Chitinophaga varians: one gene and its partner. The protein of the gene in region 2 interacts with the protein of the main gene of each other region in a pairwise test. Links are inferred from orthologs where the notes say so. Each region holds a gene or a part of one and is shown on either strand. Other genes may lie near its edges.

Region 1 (3,367 bases), on a different replicon or contig from region 2:
TTCGATGAGCACCGGGATCAGTATCTGACTGCCAAAGCAGATTTTGAAAGCATGGTCCAGCAACTGATAGATGGTATGGCCAAACAGGACGCCACGCTTGCCGGACTGCAGTTGAAAGATTGCGTATTTCGTATATACAAAGACGTTAGGTTTTCGAAAGATAAGACGCCTTACAAAATAAATATGGCCGCATCCTTTCAGGCTGGCGGAAAGAAGTCTACCCTTGCGGGCTATTATTTTCACCTGGAACCGGGCGGCAATAGCTTCGCCGGCGGCGGCCTCTGGATGCCACCTGCCCCTGAGCTGAAAAAAGTGCGGCAGGAAATCGACTACAACTTTGACGAGTTTGAACGCATCATCGCCAATAAGGGTTTTATCAAACATTTCGGAAAGGTAGAAGGCGACGCCCTCAAGACGGTACCCCAGGGATATCAGAGCGATAATCCCGCTATAGCCTACCTGAAATTAAAAAGCCTCATTGTATCACACCCCATTACGGATGATGCCTGCCTGCAGCCATCACTCGTCCGGGAAATCCTAAAAACATTTGCGCTCATGCAACCGCTGATTGCATTCATTAACCGTGCAATGGACTGACCCATTTAGTCATTTTTTCATTTTATTATTTAACTATCGCATTGGGTAGATGGGCCTGGCATAGGCTTTAAATAGCCAAATAACAAAATGGAAAAATGACTAAATGATTAGTTTTTGTGAATCAGAAATTCAAACGGACGCGCTTTTCTGTTCTTCAGTAAATTCTCCTTGTCTGTACGCGCGTGGGCAAACCGCTGATTGTAAACATTTGCCACCTCGATGGTAGGAATTATTCCATCCAGTGTGTCCTGCTGGTCCACGATATTCATGATTCTGGACACCTGAGATGAAAAATTGGTGCTCCACTCTTCAGTAAACTTGTGCATTAACAAAAGCTCACGATTGGTGTTGGTTTTCATAGGACTAAAGGGTGTTTTCTGATTAGAAAATAACGAAAATATCCGGCATCTCTCTAAAATTGGACTACTCTTTTTGCAAAAAGCTTAGTTGGCATAGGATTATGTTATCAAAATTGGATTTTATAAGCCACAAATCAATACTACTTCCGTGTAATTTTTACACTTTGTGTGTTATGCTATTGTGAAATATTCAAAAAAAAGCAAGCGATAAGACGCTTGCTTTTAAGGAGTTATGATTTCGTTTTTCGTATAGCCATACGCGGGACTACGTTTAGGGTGCATTACGGCACACAATTACATAGCACGACAGTATGATTACAACCAATTCTTTTGTTGCAAATATTCCGCAATCTGCACAGCATTGGTAGCAGCACCTTTACGCAGGTTATCCGCCACAATCCACATATTTACAGTGTTAGGCTGTGTTTCATCGCGGCGGATACGGCCAACGAACACTTCGTCTTTGTCGTGTGCATCCTTCGGCATCGGGTATTGCGCCCTGGACGGATCATCTACCACGATCACACCAGGCGTCTGGGAAAGCAGCGTACGAACTTCATTGACATCATAATCGTTTTCAAATTCGATGTTCACTGCTTCGCTATGCCCACCCATTACCGGAATGCGTACAGTCGTAGCCGTTACTTTGATGGTATCGTCGCGCATAATTTTCTTAGTCTCGTTCACCATCTTCATCTCCTCTTTCGTATAGCCGTTATCGAGAAACACGTCGATCTGAGGAATAACGTTCAGGTCAATCGGATATGCATATGCCATCTCCCCGCTGATGCCTTGTCTTTCGTTCATCAACTGGGTAACAGCTTTTACGCCGGTACCGGTTACAGACTGGTAAGTGGACACCACCACTCTTTTAATCTTGTATTTTTCGTGCAGGGGCTTCAGCACCAGCACCATCTGTATGGTAGAACAGTTAGGATTCGCAATAATTTTATCTTCCTGTGTGAGCGCATCACCATTTACTTCCGGAACGACCAGTTTTTTATCCGGGTCCATTCTCCAGGCGCTGGAGTTATCGATGACAGTAATGCCTGCTGCCGCAAATTTAGGCGCCCACTCCAGGGAGGTGCTGCCGCCGGCAGAGAAAATAGCCACATTAGGTTTCATGGAAATAGCCGTATCAGCGCTCACCACCTTCCAGGTCTTACCCTTAAATGTTACTTCCTTACCTACGGACTTCTCAGAAGCCACGGGAATCAATTCTGTGACAGGGAAATTCCGCTCTGTCAACACCTGTAACATTTTTGAGCCTACCAGACCGGTCGCTCCTACTACGGCAACTTTCATTTTGTTTTACATTTTAATTTTTGGAGTCCCAAAATTAATATATACGCACCGCTTTTCATAACAATCGAAGGTATTTATTCAGCGTTAAGACGGCATTAACATACAACTGGCAGATTACCTGTATGTTTGAGGCTTAACCCCCAACTGCACCATGAATATACCCATTGTTTGTATCGCCCTGCTGTGGCAGGTTGCGTCGGGCAGCGACACGGCCGCTGTCCCTGTTTATGACGTCGTGATTCACGAGATGATGATAAAACCCTCGTCCGTTGCAGGTTTGCCGCCTTTTGAATACATTGAGCTGCGCAACAGAAGCCGCCGCGCTGTCCAGTTGCAGCACTGGACACTGGCAGTGAATAAGCGGGAAGTCGCCCTACCGTCTTATTTACTGCAGCCGGACAGCCTGTTGCTGCTCTGTCCCGCGGCGGCAGGCTTTACAGGGACTAATGTGTTACAGGTGGACCGGTTTCCGGTCCTGCCCGACGACACCGGGCTGGTAGTGTTATATAATAACCGCCGGGAAGTGATGCATGCAGTGGCTTACACACCTTCCTGGTATGTGCTGCCCGCCGCCTCCCGGGCAGGCCGCAGCCTTGAAATGATAGACCCGTCGCTGCCCTGTGGCGGTAAAATAAACTGGGCGGCTTCTTCCTCCCCGGCGGGAGGTACGCCAGGGGCCTATAATTCAGTGGCCGGGCATATCACAGAGGATACCCGGCCGGACCTTTATTTTATAGAGATGCCCGATAGCCTCCACCTCCTGCTTCATTTCAGTAAAACGCTTGACAGCCTGAAAGCGGCTTCCCCGGCCGGTTATCGGGTCGGCTCTTCTCCTGTGGCTGCTGTGACAGTACTGCCCCCGTTGTTTAACATTGTAGCCCTCCGGCTGGCATCGGCAATAGATTCGGGCACAGTGGCCGTAAATGGCATTTCCGATTGTGCAGGGAACGAAAGCGGCATTAAAAACAGCCTGCCGTTTTCCCGGCCACAGTCGCCGGTTTTGGGGGAGCTGGTCATCAATGAACTGTTGTTTGACCCGCCCGCAGGCATACCGGAGTTTATAGAACTATATAACCGCGGCACGCACGCTGTTAGCCTGGAACATA
Region 2 (3,183 bases):
ATTCCTTACAGGATGAGGATTTTGACAAATCCCAACAGCTGAATTCTATCCCCGCCTGGCTGGGCCTTTCCGGCGCCCTGCGTTTCTCAGAGCTGCTGCATGTGATAGCTGCCGCACTGGTGATCACCATCGGTATATATGGCCACTATCACTGGCTTTTCTGGATAGGCGCGGCCGTGTTCATTGTCATGCTGATATCCCAGCACCTGCTGGTAAAGCCCAATGACCTGAGCCGGGTGAACGTGATGTTTATGACCACCAACGGTATCGCCAGCGTGGTGTTTGCCGTTTTTGTCATCGCAGACATGCTGCTCATGTAGGTATTTTTTGATTGACGAATTTTGCGATTGGGGGAGATAAACCAATCACAAATCCGGTCGGATCAACAAATTTCAACACAACAAACTCAAATCAAGAAATCCCTAAATCAAAAAATCCGTAAATGATATGGCACGTGTAATGGCTATTGATTATGGGAAAAAGAGGACCGGACTGGCCGTAACAGACCCGTTGCAGCTGATTGCCAGCGGGCTTACCACCATTCCCACCCATGAACTGATTCCTTATCTGAAAAAATATTTCGCAGCGGAAGAAGTGGAGGCGATCATTATCGGTGAGCCTAAGAACCTGGATGGGAATGCCACGCATGCCACGCCGCTGGTGGAAGAGTGTGTCCGTATCCTCCGGAAGAACTTCCCGCAGGTGCCGGTAAAGAAGGTAGACGAACGTTTTACTTCTAAAATCGCCTTCCAGAGCATGATTGACAGCGGCCTGAAGAAAAAGGACCGTCAGAATAAAGGCCTGGTGGACGAAATCAGTGCCACCATCATTTTACAGGAATACCTGCAAAATAAAATTTAGGCACTTAGATATTTATTTATTTTTTATTTTAATATTTAGATATTTAATAGCGGAAACCCTTTAAAATAGCCAAATATCAAAATACCAAAATAACCAAATGTCGTACCTTTGCAGATCAATTAAAAACAGCACAAGATCATGATATTGCCAATTGTTGCATACGGGCATCCGGTACTGAGAAAAGTAGCAGAAGATATTACGCCCGATTATCCCCAGTTGAAGGAACTTATTGCCAATATGTGGGAAACAATGTACGGCTCCAACGGAGTAGGCATTGCGGCCCCTCAGGTAAACAAATCCATCCGTCTGTTTGTGGTAGACAGCAAACAGATCATCGATAACCTGGAAGACGATGAAAAAAACGATTATCCGGGAGATGAAGGTGTGAAGGAAGTGTTTATCAATGCGCACATCGTGGAAACCGGTGGCAAGGAGTGGGCTTACAACGAAGGATGCCTGAGCATTCCTAAAGTACGGGAAGACGTATACCGCGACGAGACCGTGACCCTTTCCTATGTGAATGAAAATTTTGAACCGCAGCAAAAAACCTTCAGTGGTGTTACGGCGCGCGTCATTCTGCATGAATATGACCACATCGACGGCAAGCTGTTCATCGATCATCTCAAGCCGCTGAAACGCAGGATGTTGAAAAGCAAACTGGATGATATCACCAAAGGAAAGATAAGGGTAGACTACAAAATGACCTTTCCTAAATAGGAAATAATTTTGTAATGTAAAGAAAACCCGTTATTTTGGTATTGTAAAGACAACCATCCGTATCCATTTTGGGAACTACCTTATCATATACTGAAATAGAGCTCATTCAGGGACTGCAAGCCAGGGATGAAAAGTTATTCAGTTATTTATATGACCATTATTCCCCCGCGTTGTATGGGGTGGCACTCAAAATAGTTACGGATGATGCTTCCGCAGGAGATGTGCTCCAGGAAGTGTTCATTAAGATCTGGAAGAACATAGACCGATACGATCCCTCCAAAGGCCGCCTGTTTACCTGGATGCTCAACATTGCCAGGAATACCGCAATCGACAGTTTAAGGTCAAAAGCTCACAAACTTGATCAAAAAGTACAGGACGTAACCAGCGCTAATCTGATGTATGAGCCACAACTGGCCGTACACCTGTCTGTTGATCATCTTGGATTAACAAAAGTGATAGAAGGTCTTCCCAAAGATCAGCGTATTATTATTGATCTGGCTTATTTTAAAGGCTGCACACAGGAAGAAATTGCCAAAACCCTGGATATACCGCTGGGGACCGTGAAGACCAGAATGCGCAATGCGATTATGCAGTTGAGAATCCTATTAAAACAATTATAGTACAAAGTGGATGTACAACGTTACATATCGTCCGGTATCCTGGAGAGTTATGTGTTTGGGCTGCTACCCGATGCAGAACAAAACGAGGTGGAAACGATCGTCGCACAATACCCTCAGGTAAAAGCCGCTGTCCAGGAATTGCAACTGGACAGGGAACGGTTTGTACAGCTGTATGCCATGGCACCGCCGGCAGGCATCAAAGACCGTTTGCTGGATATCATCAGGGACGAGGAAACGCCGGAAGGCAACGCCCGCCTGCCGGAAGAACTGCGTACGCCGGCCCCCGCCGCTACTTCCCGCGAAACACCGGTCAAACGTATCAACGGACGTAAATCTTCTGCTGAAAAAGTCTGGAAATACATAGCAGCGGCTATTATCCTCCTGTTCCTGGGAAGCGTTGTGCTCAACTTCTTTTTCTTCAGTCGCTCTACAGATTATAAAAGCCGCTATCAGTCGCTGGTAGCAGCCAAAGAAAAGCTGGACGCCCAAAAGGAAAGCCAGTCGCTTACTGCTCATCAGGAATTGCAGAAAGAGCTGGACATGCTCAAAGACCCGGCTTTCAAATGGATCAAGCTGGAAGGCTTTGGCCCTACTGCCGGACAGGTTGTGACGGTTTGCTGGAACCCCGTTTCCAGGGCCGTTTTCCTGATTGCACAGGCGTTGCCCATGCCGCCGGCGGGTAAACAATATCAATTGTGGGCCATCCATAATAAAAAACTCGTGGATGCCGGCGTATTCCAGGGCGGCGCACAGGAGGCGCAAAAAATCCAGCAAATGAAACCGGCGGAAGCCGCAGAAGGCTTTGCCATCACACTCGAGAACGAAGGCGGCAGCACGCAGCCAACCATGGAACAGCTACAGCTGTCTGCCAAAATCCGGAAATAGTAAGCAATAACTATGGGTTGTAATTGATTAATCCGTAAATTGCTGATAATAAATACCTCGGAAAACCATTAGTTTACACGCTCGGCACAGTTTACACGGA

Evidence for each region. The genes of interacting proteins can lie anywhere in the genome.
Region 1: the proteins of def (region 2) and HGH92_RS10370 interact in binary tests that used the Escherichia coli proteins (3 or more experiments, as listed by UniProt). The link is inferred for Chitinophaga varians from one-to-one orthologs.

Annotation. Positions count from the first base shown.
Region 1 is NZ_JABAIA010000001.1:2,547,551-2,550,917, reverse strand. What follows is about bases 267-3,238. They hold HGH92_RS10370 (aspartate-semialdehyde dehydrogenase), read right to left. Parts: upstream 2,262-3,238; coding sequence 1,272-2,261; downstream 267-1,271. Other genes in these bases: HGH92_RS10365 (lamin tail domain-containing protein), read left to right, coding at 2,413-3,238; HGH92_RS10375 (hypothetical protein), read right to left, coding at 705-956; HGH92_RS10380 (DUF2461 domain-containing protein), read left to right, coding at 267-597. In the rest of the region: more of HGH92_RS10380, read left to right, coding at 1-266; more of HGH92_RS10365, read left to right, coding at 3,239-3,367.
Region 2 is NZ_JABAIA010000002.1:648,433-651,615, forward strand. Bases 1-2,788 are described here. They hold def (peptide deformylase), read left to right. Parts: upstream 1-999; coding sequence 1,000-1,578; downstream 1,579-2,788. Other genes in these bases: HGH92_RS17230 (UbiA-like polyprenyltransferase), read left to right, coding at 1-320; ruvX (Holliday junction resolvase RuvX), read left to right, coding at 448-861; HGH92_RS17245 (RNA polymerase sigma factor), read left to right, coding at 1,647-2,198; HGH92_RS17250 (anti-sigma factor domain-containing protein), read left to right, coding at 2,205-2,788. Outside these bases: more of HGH92_RS17250, read left to right, coding at 2,789-3,083. UniProt on the Escherichia coli protein: Removes the formyl group from the N-terminal Met of newly synthesized proteins. Requires at least a dipeptide for an efficient rate of reaction. N-terminal L-methionine is a prerequisite for activity but the enzyme has broad specificity at other positions.